Regions from separate parts of the Phycicoccus duodecadis genome, predicted to be linked through region 2. Evidence: predicted binding sites of a transcription regulator. Region 2 holds the regulator's gene; the other holds the start of a gene.
The links. The regulator HrcA, encoded in region 2, represses chaperone genes, less so after heat shock. The targets are predictions, from matches to a motif close to TTNGCACTCGNNNNNNNCGAGTGCNAA.
Positions count from the first base shown of each region.

Region 1 (8,780 bases), 690 kb from region 2:
GGCCACCTGCCGGCGGCTGGCGCCGATGGCCCGCAGGAGTGCGAGCTCGCGGCTGCGCTGGGCCACCAGGATCGAGAAGGTGTTGACGATGAGGAACGCCCCGACCGTCAGCGCCACCCCGGCGAAGACCAGCAGGAAGGTCGTGACGAACGAGAGCGCCTCGTCGATGCGCGAGGCGGCCCGCGCGGCGGTGGCGTCGCCGGTGGCGGCCTCGAAGCCGGTCGGCAGCACCTTCGCGACGGCGGCCTTGAGCGTCTCCTGGCTGGTGCCGGGGGCCGCGGTGACCCACACCTGGGACCACGCGTCGGCGCCCTCGAGGTAGAGCTGCTGCGCCTGCCGGTCGTCGAGCATGACGACGCTGGCCCCGACCAGCGACGTGCCGGCGAAGTCGGCCGTGCCGACCAGGGTCAGCTCGACCCGCGGCCGGGCGCCGGCGGTGACGATGGGCACACGGTCGCCCAGCCGGTAGCCGGCGCGCGCCGCGGTGTTGGCGTCCAGGAGCGCCTCCCCCGGGGCGGTCGGCCACCGCCCCCGGTCGAGGGTGGCGGTGGGGACGCCGTTCGCGGCCGGCCCGTCGCTGTAGGAGACGGCGATGCCGGGCGGCCCGTTGCTGCCGACGAGCTTGCCGTCCTTGCCGACCACGTAGGTGCCGAAGGTGGTGATCCGGCCGTCGGCCCGCGCCGCCCCGGGCACCGCGGCCAGCTCGCGGACCAGGCTGTCAGGCACCGTGCGGGTCCCGCCGGCGCCGGCGCCGGGGCCTCCCGAGCCGCCGTCGGCGCGCACGATCACGTCGCCGACCGCCCCGCTAGTGAGCCCGGTGAAAGCCCGGTCGAGGGTGTCGGTGAAGACGTAGGACCCGGCGACGAACGCGACGCCCAGGATGACCGCGACCCCACTGAGCAGCAGCCGCAGCTTGTGGGCGAGGATGCCCCGCCAGGTGGCTCGCAGCATCTCAGGCCCCGGCGACCGAGAGGCGCGCCATCCGGTCGAGCACGGTCTCGGGGGTGGGCTCGCGCAGCTCGTCGACCACGTGGCCGTCGGCGAGGAAGACGACCCGGTCGGTCCAGCTCGCGGCCCCGGGGTCGTGGGTGACCATGACGACGGTCTGGTCGTGGATGTCGACGGCCCGCCGGAGGAAGCCCAGCACCTCCGCCCCCGACGTCGAGTCGAGGTTGCCGGTGGGCTCGTCGGCGAAGACCACGTCGGGGCGCCCCATGAGCGCGCGGGCGCAGGCGACACGCTGCTGCTGGCCGCCGCTCAGCTCGCCGGGGCGGTGGCCGAGGCGGTCGCGCAGCCCCACGGTGTCGACGACCTCGTCGAACCAGGCCGGCTCGGGGCGGCGGCCGGCGATGGCCAGCGGGAGCAGGATGTTCTCCTCGGCGGTCAGGGTGGGCACCAGGTTGAACGCCTGGAACACGAAGCCGATGCGGTCGCGGCGCAGCTCGGTGAGCCGGCGCTCCTTGAGGCTCGTGAGGTCGACGTCGCCCAGGAAGACCTGGCCGGACGAGACGGCATCGAGGCCGGCGGCGCAGTGCATCAGGGTCGACTTGCCCGAGCCCGAGCGGCCCATGATGGCGGTGAACTCGCCGGCGTGCAGGTCGAGGGTGACGTCGTCGAGGGCCACCACGCGGGCCTCCCCCGAGCCGTAGACCTTCGAGAGGTTCTGGACGCGGGCCGCGGGGCGGCGCGCGGAGGCGGGCGGGGCGGAGGTGGGGTCTGCGACCGTCATGCGTCGTCCTCGGGGAGCGGGGGTGCAGGCGGGAGGCGCACCCTGCGTGAGCACAACGCTAGGCGACGCTCTCGCGGTTCCGCCGTCCGGGGGCGCCCTGGTCGGACCCCGGGACCTCGGCCTGCGGACGCGGCGCGGCGTCCCTGCCCTCGACCATCCCGTCGACACTCGACGAGGGCACCTCGACCGACCAGACGCGTTGCAACAGAGGGTGATCGTGGTCGTGGTCGACGACGACGCCGGTGACCCAGGTGAGCTCCATCCCGTCGGGCACGACCCGGCAGAGCGCGATGTTGTTGTCGAACCATGGGCCCTCGGTGACGGTCCAGGGGTAGCGCGGGTCGGGCACGCGGCGCGAGCGCGAGGCCAGGAACCGCATCGGGCGCACGAGCGAGCGGGTGAGCATCGAGACCGCTACCCGCACCCCCCGCGGCATGGGGTTGCGGATGGGTGAGCACACGGCCTGCACGATGCGCGACGCCGCCCCGTGCCGCGTGGCGCCGGTGACCTCGGCGAAGTAGGAGTTGTGCACGTCGCCCGAGAGGAAGGTGACCGTCTGCGGTGGGCGGCCGCGATGGCCTCGGGCGAGGTCCATGACCATCTCGAAGACCTCGTCGAAGCCGGTGCTGAAGGCCGCCCAGTGCTCGAGATCGATGGTGCGCCGCAGGTGCTCGGCCACGCGCCCGGCGCGGCGCCCGTAGGCGCCCTGGGCCACCGCCTCGTCGATGGCCTCGAAGTCGTGCAGGCCCGGCGGGAGCAGGAAGGGCAGCGAGGTGCCGACGAACACGTGCTGGTGCCCGCCGCGCAGGGTGTCGTCGAGCCATCGGGTCTCGGCGCGGTCGAGCATCGAGCGGTGGTCGGGCTGCAGGTCGCGCGCGGCGCGGGAGTCGAGGACCACGAGCAGCGAGTCGCCGAGCGCGCGGGTGTGGCTCCAACGGTAGGACTCGGGCTGGGCGTCCGCGCGGGCTGCGAGCCGGTCGAGCGCGTCGGTCAGGTCGAGCTCGTCACCGGCGCCGCTCGCCGCGTGGGCCAGCACGTGCCGGTAGACCTCCTCCTGGGCGAGCTCGGCGGGCGAGAGGTTGCCCAGGTGCTGGTGCACCCAGTACGCGGCCAGCCCCGAGACGATGCGTTCCTGCCACCACGTCGTGGTCCGGATGTCCCGGCGCCACGACCACGACGTGTTCCAGTCGTCACGGATGTCGTGGTCGTCGAAGATCATGGCCGAGGGGATGGTCGACAGCGCCCAGCGGATGACGGGGTCGCCCCAGGTCAGCCGGTAGAGCTCGTCGTACTCGGGGTAGTCCTTGATCTCCTCGTACGGCGGCTCGTCCAGGCTGCGGCGGCTGCGCATGAAGTCCTCGAGCTCGCCGTGCGGGGTGGTGTCGGCGTACACCTGGTCGCCGAGCAGCAGCAGGAGGTCGGGCCAGCCGGCCGCGGGGTCGTCACGCAGCGTGACGGCCAGGCTGCGCAGGGCGTCGACGCCGTGCAGCGCCGTCCCGGCGTCGTCCTGGCTGCCCAGCGTGCGGCATGAGCCGAAGGCGAAGTAGGGCAGCCGCTGGGGGTCGAGGGTGCGGATGCGGCTGGCGGCGGCGCCCGGGAGGGGCCACACCGGGACGCCGTCGACGGACACCGTGTAGGGCTCGTCGGTGCCAGGGGTCAGTCCGTCACAGATGACGAGGGCGTAGTGCGAGCCGTGCACCCCGAAGGTCGGGACGCTCCAGGTGCGACCGTCCCGCTCGACCTGCACCCGGGCGGCCTCCGCCGTACGCACCCACACCGTGGCCGAGGTCTCGTCGACCCAGCGCAGCAGCGGGCCGAGGACCAGCGGCCCGGCGGCGTCGGCGGGGGACGGGCTCATCCCCCCATCCTGCCCGCGGCACCTGTCCGGCGGCTGTGGGGGAACACCCCGGTCCGACCCCGGGGGTCGGGCGCTTCCGGTGGTGGGCCGGGTCCGGCTAGGCTGCCGACCTTGGCGACGGCCTGAGGGAGGTCGGTCGACGGGGCGAGGGGTGGGGCTCATGCGGCGTTCAGCGTTGTTCATCGACTTCGACAACTTCTTCAGCGGACTGCTCGGCGCCGACCCGGCGGCCGCGATCGCCGCGGTGGAGAACCCGGGGACCTGGCTTCGTGGGCTGGAGCAAGGTCCTGCCGGCGAGGCGCTGCGGCGGTGGCTGGTGCTGCGGTGCTACCTCAACCCAGCGGGCTCGGTCGCCGACCCCCGCGACCCCGGGCGACGGCTCTACTTCTCGACCTTCCGGCCGTTCTTCACCCAGGCCGGGGTGGAGGTCGTCGACTGCCCGAGCCTCACCAAGTCCGCGAAGAACGGCGCCGACATCCGCATCGTCGTCGACGTCATGACCACACTGCAGACCGCGACCGGCTTCGACGAGCTCGTCATCGCCTCCAGCGACGCCGACTTCACGCCGCTGCTCCAGGTCGTCCGAGCGCATGACCGCCGCATCGCCATCATCGCGACGTCCACCACCGCCCGCGCCTACGAGGCCCTGGCCCACGAGGTGCTCGACGAGGCGGCCGTGTTCGGACTGGCGGCCGGACGCGCGGAGGACGGCCCGCGGTCGACCACGGGCTTCGGCACCGTCGATGGTGACGAGGCCGTCGCTCCCATCGCAGCCGACGCCCCGCGGCTGGACGAGGCGCGCTCCGCCCCGCTCGCCGCCGCGCCTCCGGATGGCACGGAGGACGAGCCCCTCAACGACCCTCGTGCGAGATTCGAGGAGCTCGTCCGGGCGCAGTACCAGGACGCGGACGCCGCTCTGAACCTCGCGACGCTGTCCACCGGCCTGGTCGCGGAACTCGGCCCCGTGGCCACCGGGACGCACTGGTTCGGCAGCGGAGGCTTCGTAGCCGCGTTGCGCAGGCTGTCGCTGCCCGGAGCCCAGTTCTCACAGCACCACGTCTGGGACGAACGCCGTCACGAGACGCCGCCGATCGCGCCGCGGTCGACGCCGGACCTGCCGGCCACGGTCTCGCGCGTGGCGGCGGTGTCGAGCCTGCCCCGCATCCCCAGTTCGTCGTGGCCTGTCGTCTACGGCACCCTCGAGGCCTACTGCGTGACGCATGACTTCGACTTCAGCGAGGCGACCAAGTGGGCCCGCGACCAGGCCGTTGCCGAGGGCGTCGAGATCTCCCGCCAGGCATTCAGCTACGCGGTGCGCGCCTGCCGCAACGCCGGGACACCCCTGACCGACCAGCCCGGTCCGGACGCGGAGACGATCGGTCGGGCCCTCCTGGCGAGCGTCCTGCAGCAGTGCGAGCTGGCCGGGCTCGACCTCGCGGACGACGAGCGGGCCGAACTCTCGGGGTGGCTGCACGTGGTGGGCAGCCCCGAGGACTGAGATCGCCGGCATCCGGCGGCTCGAGACCCCGGCTCCTCCGCGAGACCCCGGCTCCGAGCCGGGGTGAGGCCGGCTTTTCGGGGTGACCCCGAAAAGCCGGGACAGGTGAGGTGGGGCGAGGACGCTCTGGACGGAGGACGCCGACGGGCGCCCCTCCGGCTGGAGGAGCGCCCGTCGGTGCGTGACGTGGGGTGGGCTCAGAAGCCCATGCCCCCCATGTCGTCGCCACCCGGCATGGCCGGAGCGGCCTTCTCGGGCTTGTCGGCGATGACCGCCTCGGTGGTGAGGAACAGCGCGGCGATCGACGCGGCGTTCTGCAGCGCCGAGCGGGTCACCTTGGCCGGGTCGATGACGCCCGCGGCCACGAGGTCGACGTACTCGCCCGTGGCGGCGTTGAGGCCCCAGCCCGGCTCGAGGTTGCTGACCTTCGCGGCCACGACCCCGCCCTCGAGACCGGCGTTGATCGCGATCTGCTTGAGCGGCGCCTCGATGGCGACCCGGACGATGTTCGCGCCGGTCGCCTCGTCACCCTCGAGGTCGAGGGTGGCGAACGCCTTGGCCCCGGCCTGGATGAGGGCCACGCCACCACCGGCGACGATGCCCTCCTCGACGGCGGCCTTCGCGTTGCGGACGGCGTCCTCGATGCGGTGCTTGCGCTCCTTGAGCTCGACCTCGGTGGCCGCGCCCGCCTTGATGACGGCGACGCCGCCGGCGAGCTTGGCGAGGCGCTCCTGGAGCTTCTCGCGGTCGTAGTCGGAGTCCGACTTCTCGATCTCGGCGCGGATCTGGTTGACCCGACCGGTGATCTGGTCCTGGTCACCAGCACCCTCGACGATGGTCGTCTCGTCCTTGGTGACGACGACCTTGCGGGCCTTGCCGAGCAGCGACAGGTCGGCGGTGTCGAGCTTGAGCCCGACCTCCTCGCTGATGACCTGGCCGCCGGTGAGGATCGCGATGTCGCCGAGCATGGCCTTGCGACGGTCGCCGAAGCCGGGGGCCTTGACGGCCACGGACTTGAAGGTGCCGCGGATCTTGTTCACCACGAGGGTGCTGAGGGCCTCGCCCTCGACGTCCTCGGAGATGATCAGCAGCGGCTTGCCGGACTGCATGACCTTCTCGAGCAGCGGCAGCAGGTCCTTGATGGACCCGATCTTGGAGTTCGCGATGAGGACGTAGGGGTCCTCGAGCACGGCCTCCATCCGCTCGGTGTCGGTGACGAAGTAGTGGCTGATGTAGCCCTTGTCGAAGCGCATGCCCTCGGTGAGCTCGAGCTCGAGGCCGAAGGTGTTGCTCTCCTCGACGGTGATGACGCCTTCCTTGCCGACCTTGTCCATGGCCTCGGCGATCATCTCGCCGATCTGGGGGTCGGCGGCGCTGATCGACGCGGTCGCGGCGATCTGCTCCTTGGTCTCGACGTCCTTGGCCTGGGCCAGGAGCTCGTCGGACACGGCGGCTACGGCCTTCTCGATGCCGCGCTTGAGCGCCATCGGGTTGGCGCCGGCCGCGACGTTGCGCAGACCCTCGCGCACCAGGGCCTGAGCCAGCACGGTCGCCGTCGTCGTGCCGTCGCCGGCGACGTCGTCGGTCTTCTTGGCGACCTCCTTGACGAGCTCGGCGCCGATCTTCTCGTAGGGGTCGTCGAGCTCGATCTCCTTGGCGATGGAGACGCCGTCGTTGGTGATCGTGGGCGCGCCCCACTTCTTCTCCAGCACGACGTTGCGGCCCTTGGGGCCCAGCGTGACCTTGACGGCATCGGCCAGGGTGTTCATACCCCGCTCGAGACCGCGGCGTGCCTCTTCATCGAAAGCGATGATCTTGGCCATTCGGGTGGTTCCTCCCACGCGAATCGAAGGTGGTGACCGGTCGGTGCCCGCGACGGACGGGCCGGGGGCCGCGGCTCACGTCGCCGGGGCGCCCCGACCCTCACCGGGCCGGTCGAAAACTGTCACTCTCACGGGGAGAGTGCTAACGCCATTATTGGCACTCTCGGGGTGAGAGTGCAAACGGTCGCCCCGCGCAGAGGGCGGCCCGGAGGCCGCCTCCCTGCGCCTCAGACCTCGGGGGTCACGCCCTGGACGGCCACCCGCAGGGACGCGTCGGCCTCCGAGGTGACCGGGTCGCCGAGGTCGGCGACGAACACCGCGACGGCCTCCCGGGCCGGGTTGCCGTCCAGCTCGTGCAGTACCGCCCGCCAGGCGGCGAGGTTGGGGTGGCCCATCGCGGTGCAGGCCTCGGCCGGTTCGAGGGAGGCGACGGCCGCCTCGAGGTCCGTGCGCGAGAGCGGCAGGCTCGCCGTCGACCCGTCATGGCCGAGGATGGTCGCGAGCACGACCGCCGGCAGCTGGTGCCGGCCGCCGGGCGCGTTCACGTGCGGGAGGACCCACTCGGGCGAGGACGACGCGGGCGACAGGGCCACCGCGTAGGCCTCCGGTGCCTGCCAGCCGTCGATCTGCGCGGCGAGGTGGGTGCGGATGGCCGCGAGGCCCTCCGGGGTGCTCCAGTCGAGATCGCTCATCCCGCCATCGTCGCAGCCCGCCCCATCCCACCGGCACCGTGAGCACCGGCCGCCCCGCCCCCAAGATGAACAGCGCGTGAACGGGACCTCTGACCTTGGTGAACCGGGCGTGACCACCCCACACTGTTCCCTCGTGGACGCACCTACCGTCATCCTCGCGCTGGTCATCGTGACCGCCCTCGCCTTCGACTTCACGAACGGCTTCCACGACACCGCCAACGCGATGGCCGCCTCGATCTCGACCGGGGCGCTCGCCCCCAAGGTCGCGGTCGGGCTCTCGGCCGTGCTCAACCTCGTCGGGGCCTTCCTCTCGGTCGAGGTGGCGCTCACGGTGTCGAACGCCGTCATCAAGCTCCAGGACAAGTCCGGAGCCCCGCGGCCCGAGCTGCTCAGCGACGGCGGGGAGGCGCTGCTCCTCATCGTGCTGGCCGGCCTCGTCGGCGGCATCGTCTGGAACCTCCTGACCTGGCTGCTCGGCCTGCCCTCGAGCTCGTCGCACGCGCTGCTCGGCGGCCTCACCGGCGCCGGCGCTGCCGGCCTCGGCCTGGCCGGCGTCAAGTGGACCGGCGACGGCACCAAGCTGGACGGCGTCGTGGGCAAGATCCTGCTGCCGTCGCTCCTGTCGCCCGTGGTGGCCATGGCGGTCGCCTTCGTCGGCTGCTGGCTGGTGCACCGCATCACGAACTCGGTGATGGACCGCCTCGAGGAGCGCTACTTCCGCTGGGGGCAGATCGGCAGCGCCTCGCTGGTCTCGATCGCCCACGGCACCAACGACGCCCAGAAGACGATGGGCGTGATGACCCTCGCCCTCATCGCGAGCGGCCACTGGGACCGCACCGACGCCGTCCCCGTCTGGGTCAAGATCAGCGCCGCGCTGGCCATCGCCGCCGGCACCTACATCGGCGGATGGCGCATCATCCGCACGCTCGGCAAGGGCCTGGTCGACATCACGCCGCGCCAGGGGCTCTCGAGCGACGGGGCGACCGCGGCCGTGCTGCTCGCCTCGAGCCATCTCGGCTTCGCGCTCTCGACGACCCACGTCGCCACCGGCTCGGTGCTGGGTGGCGGCCTCGGCCGCGGGACCCACGTGCGCTGGGGCACCGCCGGCCGCATGGTCGTGGCGTGGGCCATGACCTTCCCGATCGCCGCCGGCATGGGCGCGCTGATGTGGTGGATCGGC
Region 1 is NZ_PJNE01000001.1:2,566,503-2,575,282, forward strand. It holds gene ATL31_RS11945 (ABC transporter permease) at 1-951, opposite strand, end outside; gene ATL31_RS11950 (ABC transporter ATP-binding protein) at 953-1,729, opposite strand; gene ATL31_RS11955 (alkaline phosphatase D family protein) at 1,788-3,587, opposite strand; gene ATL31_RS11960 (NYN domain-containing protein) at 3,748-5,085, shown strand; gene groL (chaperonin GroEL) at 5,283-6,908, opposite strand; gene ATL31_RS11970 (hypothetical protein) at 7,136-7,600, opposite strand; gene ATL31_RS11975 (inorganic phosphate transporter) at 7,734-8,780, shown strand, end outside.
Region 1: groL (chaperonin GroEL) is a predicted target of HrcA. The motif match lies at 7,028-7,054, and genes of this name have one in related genera.

Region 2 (8,780 bases):
CGAGCAGCAGCTCGTCGAGCAGGCGCTCGACGAGGGCGACCTCGGCGCTCGGGCCCCCGATGTGGAACTCGTTGCCGCGCACGTGCAGCTGCACCAACGGGAACATCCGCTCCATGGTGCGCAGCAGCTCGTCGCGCGGGCCGAGGAGGGACACCATCGAGACGTCGGCCGGGATCGTGACGGTGTGCTGGGGCACGTGGGGCTGGGTGGAGCCGGCCGCCGCGGGGGACACGGGCTCGTGGGAGGAGGCGTCTGTCATCGTGCGCCCAGTCTACGGGGCGGCACCGACGCCGGACATCCGGGAAACGGCACGGTCAGCCGGGGGGCCAGGTGAGCTCCCGACCGCCCAGGACGTGCAGGTGGGCGTGGAAGACCGACTGCTGGGCCGCGGCTCCGGTGTTGGCGACGAGCCGGTAGCCCTCGAGCCCCTCCTCCGCGGCCACCCGCGCCGCGAGCGTGACGACGTCGGCGAGCTCGCGCGCCGACGCGGTGGCCAGCGAGACGGCGTCGGGCACGTGCCGGCGCGGGACGACCAGCACGTGCGTGGGGGCCTGGCCGTCGATGTCGCGGAAGGCGAGCGAGTGCTCAGTCTCGGCGACGACGGTGGCGGGGATCTGGCCCGCGACGATCCGGCAGAACAGGCAGTCGGCGACGGTCTCGGTCATCCCCCGACCCTAGGGCCCAGGAGGTGCCGCGCCACCCCGTGTCAACCGGATGTCCGCGCCACGCGTCTGTGGGGTATGACAATGGCAGCCGTGGACCAGCGCCGCGGGCTCGACCTCGCGATCGGCGACCTGTACGCCGCGCACGCGCGCGGCCTGGTCCGCCTCGCCTGGTTGCTGCTGCACGACGAGCAGGACGCCGAGGAGGTGGTGCAGGACGCCTACGTCTCGCTGCACCGGCGCTGGGGGCGCCTCGACGACCCGGCCGCGGCGGCGGCCTACCTGCGGCGCTCGGTGGTCAACGGTGCCCGGTCGGCCCTGCGCCGGCGCGGGGTCCGCCAGCGCTACGCCGCGGCCCTGGCGGCGGAGCGCGTCGTGCTGGCGCTCTCCCCGTCCGACACCGTGGTGGCCGCCGAGCAGCGCGACGAGCTCGTGGGCGCGCTGACCCGCCTGCCGCAGCGCCAGCGCGAGGTGCTCGTCCTGCGCTACTACCTCGACCTCTCCGAGGCCGAGATCGCCGACGCCCTGGGCATCTCGCCGGGCTCGGTCAAGACCCACGCCCACCGCGGCCTCGCCGCGCTGCGGGCCGGACAGGAGCGGTGATGGACCCGATGACCACCTCACGCGACGAGGAGCGGCTGCGCGCCGCGCTGCGCGGGCGGGCCCACCTGGTCGACCCGCCCGACCGCCTCGACGACGTGCTCGAGGTCGCACGCTCCCGGCGGGCTCGGCGGTGGGCCCCGCTCGTGGCCGCCGCCGCCGTGGCCGCGGTGGTCGGCGGGGTGTGGGTCGTGCACCCGTTCGGCACCGAGCGGGCGGCCACCCCCGCGATGCCGCTGCCGTCGGCATCGCCCCTGTCGTCGCCCGCACCGTCGGCCAGCACCACGTCGATCCCGACCGCCACGCCGAGCACCTCCCCGGCCCCGTCCGTCGTCGCTGCGGGCGGCCCCGTTCCCGTCTACGTGGTCGGCTCCGAGGTCGTCGACGTCCCCGACGGGCGCTTCGGCCTGCGCCGCGCCTGGGTCGCGACCGCCGCCACGGCAGCGGACCAGCGCGTCCGCGTCGCCGTCGACGCCGCGCTCGACGCCCCGGTCCCGCTCGTCGACACCCCGCCGTGGGAGGGCGTCGACGTCTCGCGGGTGCGGGTGACCGCGAGCGGCGTCACCGTCGACCTGAGCGGCCCCGCGCAACCCGTCTCGAGCGCCGTCGACTCCCTCGCCCTCGACCAGGTGGGGTGGACCGCCCAGGCGGTGCTCGGCCGCGGCAACCTCCCGGTCACGGTACGTGCAGGCGGGCAGGTGCTGCGGGTGGTCACCCGTCCCCCGGCCGACCAGTGGTGGACGGTCCTCGCCGACGTGTGGATCACCAGCCCGACCGCCGGGGCCGTCGTACCGGCGGGCCGCCCGGTCGTCGTCCGTGGTGAGGCCTCGGTCTTCGAGGCGTCCCTGTCGGTGACGGTGGTGCCGAACCACTCGCAGGCCTTCCCGCTGCCGCGACCCATCCCGGTCACGGCGTCGGCGGGGGCCCCCGCCCGCGGCACCTACTCGGTGGACCTCGGGCGGCTCGCGGCCGGGTCGTACTCCGTCCGGGTGGTCGCCCTCAGCCCGAAGGACGGCTCCGCCTCGGCCTCCGACGTCGTGTCCTTCACCGTGCGCTGACCGCGCCCCCGGCGCGCCGACTCAGCGCCAGCGGCCCATCCCGCTGAGGACCGCCAGCGCGGCCGGCCCCGCGCTCGACGCCCGCAGCACGGTAGCCCCCAGCCGCACGGCGCGTGCCCCGGCCGCCTCGAGCGCGGCCACCTCCTCGGGCGCGATGCCGCCCTCGGGCCCGACCACGAGGACCACGTCGCCCGTGGCGGGCAGCGCGACGCCGGCCAACGGCTCGCTGGCGTCCTCGTGCAGCACGTACGCCGCGGCGGCATCCCGCACCCGCTCGACCAGGTCGGCGGTCGACGCGGTGGCGGCCAGCACCGGCCGCCGGGCGCGGCGCGACTGCTTGGTGGCGGCGACCAGCACGGCGTCCCACCCGCGCCGGGCCTTCTCGCCCCGCTCGCCGCGCCACTGGACGATGCTGCGCGAGGCCTGCCAGGGCACGACCTCGTCGACCCCGCACTCGGTGGCCGCCTCGACCGCCTGGTCGTCGCGCCCACCCTTCGCGAGGGCCTGCACCAGCACGAACCGCGGGCTGGGCTCGGGCTCGTCGCGCACGGCATCCACCCGCAGGTCGAGCTCGTCACGGCCGACGGCCACCACCTCGCCCTCGACCGCCCGGCCGGCGCCGTCGGCGAGGACCAGCCGCTCCCCCACCCGGGTGCGCCGCACCGCGACGGCGTGCCGGCCCTCGGGGCCGTCGAGGCGCACCGTGTCACCGGCGTGCCGCCCGGCGAGCACGGCCGCGGGCACGAGGTGGACGGGCAGCGTCACGGCCGGGCCTCAGCGGGCCTTGAAGGCGTCGCGCAGCTTGCCGAACAGCGAGCCGTCGCCGGGGTTGGCGAGCCGGCCCTCCGGGCGCTCCTCGCCGCGCAGGGCCGCGAGCCGCCGCAGCAGCTCCTCCTGCTCGGCGTCGACCCTGGTGGGCGTCTGCACCATGGTGTGCACGATGACGTCGCCGCGCCCGCCGCCGCGCAGGTGGGTGACGCCCAGGCCGCGCAGGGTGATGGTGTCGCCCGACTGGGTGCCGCGCGCGATGTCGAGGTCCCGGCTGCCGTCGAGGGTCTCCATGGCGAGGTTCGCGCCCAGCGCGGCCGCGGTCATCGGCACCTCGATGGTCGCGTGCAGGTCGTCGCCGCGGCGCTGGAAGGTGGGGTGCTTGCGGACCGACACCTCGACGTAGAGGTCCCCCGCCGGGCCGGCGCCCTGGCCGACCTCGCCCTCACCGGCCAGCTGGATGCGGGTGCCGGTGTCGACGCCCGCCGGGACCTTGAGGGTCAGGGTGCGGCGGGTGCGGACCCGGCCGTCGCCCGAGCACTCGTAGCAGGGGTCGGTGATGACCTGGCCGAAGCCCTGGCAGGTCATGCAGGGCCGGCTGGTCATGACGTTGCCGAGGAAGCTGCGCTGCACCTGGCGGATCTCACCGCGGCCCTCGCACACGTCGCAGGTGCGGGTCGAGGTGCCGGGCTGCATCCCCTCGCCGTGGCAGGTGCCGCAGGCCACCGCGGTGTCGATGGTGAGCTGCTTCTCGGCCCCGAAGGCGGCGTCGGCGAGGTCGATGTCGAGGCGCACCAGGGCGTCCTGGCCGCGGGTCTGGCGCGACCGCGGGCCGGGCCCCCCGGGGCCGCCCTGGCCGCCGAAGAAGGCGTCCATGATGTCGCTGAACGAGAAGCCCTGGCCGAAGCCCGCAGCCGCCCCGGCGTAGGGGTCGGCGCCCAGGTCGTAGGCGCGGCGCTTCTCGGCGTCCGAGAGGACGTCGTAGGCCTGGGAGACCTTCTTGAACTGCTCCTCGGCCTCGGCGCCCGGGTTGACGTCGGGGTGCAGGCGCCGGGCGGCCTTGCGGTAGGCGCGCTTGATGTCCTCGGGGCTCGCGTCACGGGCGACCCCGAGGTCGGCGTAGTAGTCGTTCACGGGTGGTGGGTCCTCCGGCAGGGGTGGGTCGGTGGGCGGGGGGTCGCTCGCGGTCAGTCCGCGAGGATCCGGGAGACGTAGGTGGCGACGGCCCGCACGGAGGCCATGGCCCCCGCGTAGTCCATCCGGGTGGGGCCGACGACGCCCAGGCCGGCGACGAGGTCGCTGCCGGCGCCGTAGCCGGTGGTGACCATCGAGGTCGAGCGCAGCCCGGCGTAGGGGTTCTCGGCGCCGATGCGCACGGCCAGGGTGCCGCCCTGCTCGGCGACCGTGCCGAGCAGCTTCAGCAGGACCACGTGCTCCTCGAGGGCCTCGAGGACCGGCGCGATGCTGGCGGTGAAGTCGCCGCCGGACTTCACGAGGTTGGCGGTGCCGGCCAGCACCACGCGCTCCTCGCGCTCCTCGTCGAGCGACTCCTCGAGCGCGGCGGCCACGGCCCGGACGATCTCGCGGCGGCTGGGGTCGACCCGGTCGGGCACGGCGGCCAGCTCGGTGGACGCGTCGGCCAGGGTGCGGCCGGCGGTGGCGGCGTTGAGCTCGGTGCGCAGCGCGGCCAGGGTGGCCTCGCCGGCCTCGTCGAGGAGGTCGCAGCCGGCGTCGACCACGCGCTGCTCGACCCGCCCGGTGGTGGTGATGAGCACGACCAGCAGGCGCGGCCCCCCGATCGGGACGAGCTCGACGTGGCGCACCGACGAGCGCGACAGCGACGGGTACTGCACGACCGCGACCTGCCGGGTCAGCGAGGCCAGCAGCCGCACCGTGCGGTCGACGACGTCGTCGAGGTCGACCGCGCCCTCGAGGAAGTGGCCGATGGCGCGCTGCTCGGCGGGGGTCATCGGCTTGATCTGGCTGAGCCGGTCGACGAAGACGCGGTAGCCGGCGTCGGTGGGGATGCGGCCGGCGCTGGTGTGCGGTGCGGCGATGAGCCCCTCCTCCTCCAGGGCGGCCATGTCGTTGCGCACGGTGGCGGCCGAGACGCCGAGGTGGTGGCGCTCGAGGAGCGACTTGGAGCCCACGGGCTCGGAGGTCTCGACGTAGTCCTGCACGATGGCCCGGAGCACCCGGAGCCGGCGGTCCTCGGTCATCGGTGGGTACTCCTCCCGGTCGGGTCCGTCGGGGCTGGCGGGGCCTCGGGTGCGCGGCGGCACTCGCGTTGGCACTCTCGTGGCCCGAGTGCCAATCCTACGACTCCACCCCCGACAACGCGAAAGCCGTCGAGGAGCGCGTGCCGCTCCCCGGCGCCGACCCCGTCACGCACTAGCGTCGCCGCCGTGGTGGACAGGTACGGCTCCGACGTGCTCTCGGGCGACTGGAAGCGGCCCCCGCGCGGGCGCTCGGTCGAGCTCGCGGCCGAGCCCGGCACGGTCGTCGAGGACGTCGAGACGGGCTGGGTCGGGGCCGTGGTGCGCGTCGAGAAGGCCGGCGGGGTGCACGTGGTGCACCTCGAGGACCGGCGCGGCCGGCTCAAGGGCTTCCCCCTCGGGCCGGGCTTCCTGGTCGACGGCGCGCCCGTCAGGCTGGTGCCACCGCGGGTCGCCGCCGAGGCGCGGCTGGCCATCGCCCGGGCCGCGTCGGCCCGCACCGCCAGCGGCTCCGTGGCCGTCGCCGGGGCCCGGGCCCGGGTGGCTCGTGGGTCGCGCCTGTACGTCGAGGGCAGGCACGACGCCGAGCTGGTCGAGAAGGTCTGGGGCGACGACCTGCGGGTCGAGGGGGTGGTGGTCGAGATGCTCGACGGCGTCGACGACCTGGCCGCCGTCATCCGCGAGGTCGCGCCGGAGCCCGGCCGCCGGATGGGCGTGCTCGTCGACCACCTCGTACCGGGCACCAAGGAGTCGCGGGTCGTCGACGAGGCCCGCCGGGTACGGCCGTACGCCGACCACGTCCTGGTCGTCGGGCATCCCTACGTCGACGTGTGGCAGTCGGTGAAGCCGCAGCGGCTCGGGATGGACGCCTGGCCGGTCATCCCGCGCGGCACCTCGTGGAAGCACGGGATCTGCGCCCACCTGGGCTGGCCGCACCGCACCCAGGCCGACGTCGCGAGGGCGTGGCAGCGCATCCTGGCCTCGGTCGACTCCTACGCCGACCTCGAGCCCGAGCTGCTGGGTCGGGTCGAGGAGCTCATCGACTTCGTGACCGCCCCTGAGTAGGGGTCGGCCCTGACCCGACCCCGAGCCCGACCCCGACGCGCCCCCGGAACCGCCACCGGACGGTGCGCGTCGGGTGTGTGATGGGTCCAGACCCCTTCCAGGAGGAACACATGAGCGACACCACGCCGCACGACGACCGCCCCCAGGGCGAGCCCACCGAGGTCGTGACCCCGCCGCCCCCGCCCGTATCCGACCGGGTGGAGCTCGGCAAGACCACGGACACACCCCCGCCGCCGCCCTTCGCGGCGCCCACCGACGCCACCCCTCCCCCGCCGCCGTACCCGAGCGGCCAGCTCCCGCCCCCGCCGCCGGCCACGCCGCCGGCCTACGGCCCGCCCGCGGCCGCCCCGCTCTCCCCGCAGGAGGAGAAGACCTGGGGGATGCTCAGCCACGTCATCGGCGCCGTCGCGATGGTCGCCTCGGCCGGTTTCCTCGGGTTCGTCGGCAGCCTCGTCATCTACGTGATGTACAAGGACCGCGGCCCCTTCGTGCGGGCCCACGCGGCGAACTCGCTCAACGTGCAGATCGCGGCCTTCATCGGCTCGGTCATCGGCTGGATCCTCACGATCACGATCATCGGCGCCCTCATCGGCATCCCGATCCTGATCGTGGTCTTCGTCGGCGCGCTCATCCTGCACGTGCTCGGTGCGGTCAAGGCGAACAACGGCGAGTGGTGGAACCCGCCGCTGGTCCCGACGTTCGTGCGCTGACCGAGCGCTTCTCCGCACCGCCCCGTGCGCCGGCTGCCGACCCTCAGAGGCCGAGCAGCCGGCGCACGACGGTGTCGGCGAGCAGCCGGCCCCGCCGGGTCAGCACGGCGCGGCGGTCCCGCACGGCGGCCGCACCGTCGAGCAGGCCGTCGGCCACCAGCCCCGCCACGGCCAGGCGCCCCGCGTCCTCGAGCCGGGCCAGGTCGAGCCCTTCCCGCAGGCGCACCCCGAGCAGCACGTCCTCGTCGAGGCGCTGCTCGGCGGTCAGGACCTCGCGGCCCGCGGCCGGCGACTCCCCCGCGGCCAGCCGCGCGGCGTAGGCGCGCGGATGCTTGACGTTCCACCAGCGGACGCCGCCGACGTGGCCGTGCGCGCCGGGCCCGACGCCCCACCAGTCGCCGCCCCGCCAGTAGCCCTCGTTGTGGCGGCAGCGGTCGGCGGGGGTGCGGGCCCAGTTGCTGACCTCGTACCAGCCGTAGCCGGCCGCGGCCAGCAGCGTGTCGGCCAGCTCGTACTTCTCGGCCTCGTCGTCCCCGTCGGGCATCGGCAGCTCGCCGCGCCGCACCTGCACCGCCATCCGGGTGCCCTCCTCGACCACCAGCGCGTAGGCCGACACGTGGTCGGGCTCGTGCGCGAGGGCCGCCTCGAGGCTGGTGCGCCAGTCGTCGAGGGACTCCCCCGGCGTCCCGTAGATGAGGTCGAGGCTGGTCGCGAGCCCGGCGGCGCGGGCGGCGGCGACGGCGGCGCCGACCCGCGCCGGGTCGTGGGTGCGGTCGAGGGTGGCCAGCACGTGGGGCACGGCCGACTGCATCCCGATGCTCACCCGGGTGAAGCCGCCGGCGGCCAGGGTCTCGAGCGAGGCGGGCGCGACCGAGTCGGGGTTGGCCTCGGTGGTCACCTCGGCGCCGGGCGCGAGGCCGAACCGCTCGCGCACGCCGTCGAGCAGGCGGACCAGGTCGGCGGCGGCCAGCAGGGTGGGGGTGCCGCCCCCCACGAAGACGGTGTCGACGACCGGGGCGGCGTCGCCCAGCACCCGACGGGCGAGGTCGACCTCGCGCAGGGCGGTGTCGGCGAAGTCGTCGGTCGACGCGCCGGGGCCGAGCTCGGGGAGGGTGTAGGTGTTGAAGTCGCAGTAGCCGCAGCGCACGGCGCAGAAGGGCACGTGCAGGTAGATGCCGAAGGCGCCGTCGCCGAGCCGGGCGAGGGCGTCGGGCGGCAGCTCGCCGCTCAGCGGCGCGGGGTCGCCGTCGGGGAGTCGGGGCACCGTCCCATTGTCACGCCCGCCGCCGGACGTCCCGCGCCCGGCTCCTACCATGGAGCCCGTGACGGAACGCTGGATCGACCTCGACGGCCTCGTCAACATGCGCGACCTGGGGGGCCTGCCCACCCGCGGGGGCGGCACCGTGGTGCCCCGGCGCCTCATCCGCTCGGACAACCTGCAGGACCTCACCGACGCCGACGTCACCCGCGTCGTCGAGGAGCTCGGGGTCACCGACATCATCGACCTGCGCACCGAGACCGAGCTGCACCTCGAGGGCGAGGGCCCGCTGCGCCGCGTCGACGCGCTGACCCACCACCACCACTCGCTGCTGCCCCCACGCGCACCGGAGTCGGCCGACGAGATCGCCGCCCGGGCCCTGGCCCTGCCGGCGCGCGAGGAACAGGAGGCGCGCGACGCGACCTTCTGGGCACGGCACTACC
Region 2 is NZ_PJNE01000001.1:3,256,964-3,265,743, reverse strand. It holds gene ATL31_RS15135 (PhoH family protein) at 1-259, opposite strand, end outside; gene ATL31_RS15130 (histidine triad nucleotide-binding protein) at 315-665, opposite strand; gene ATL31_RS15125 (RNA polymerase sigma factor) at 756-1,265, shown strand; gene ATL31_RS15120 (Gmad2 immunoglobulin-like domain-containing protein) at 1,265-2,320, shown strand; gene ATL31_RS15115 (16S rRNA (uracil(1498)-N(3))-methyltransferase) at 2,342-3,085, opposite strand; gene dnaJ (molecular chaperone DnaJ) at 3,095-4,222, opposite strand; gene hrcA (heat-inducible transcriptional repressor HrcA) at 4,276-5,307, opposite strand; gene ATL31_RS15100 (DUF3097 family protein) at 5,494-6,369, shown strand; gene ATL31_RS17010 (DUF4870 domain-containing protein) at 6,480-7,079, shown strand; gene hemW (radical SAM family heme chaperone HemW) at 7,123-8,394, opposite strand; gene ATL31_RS15085 (tyrosine-protein phosphatase) at 8,393-8,780, shown strand, end outside.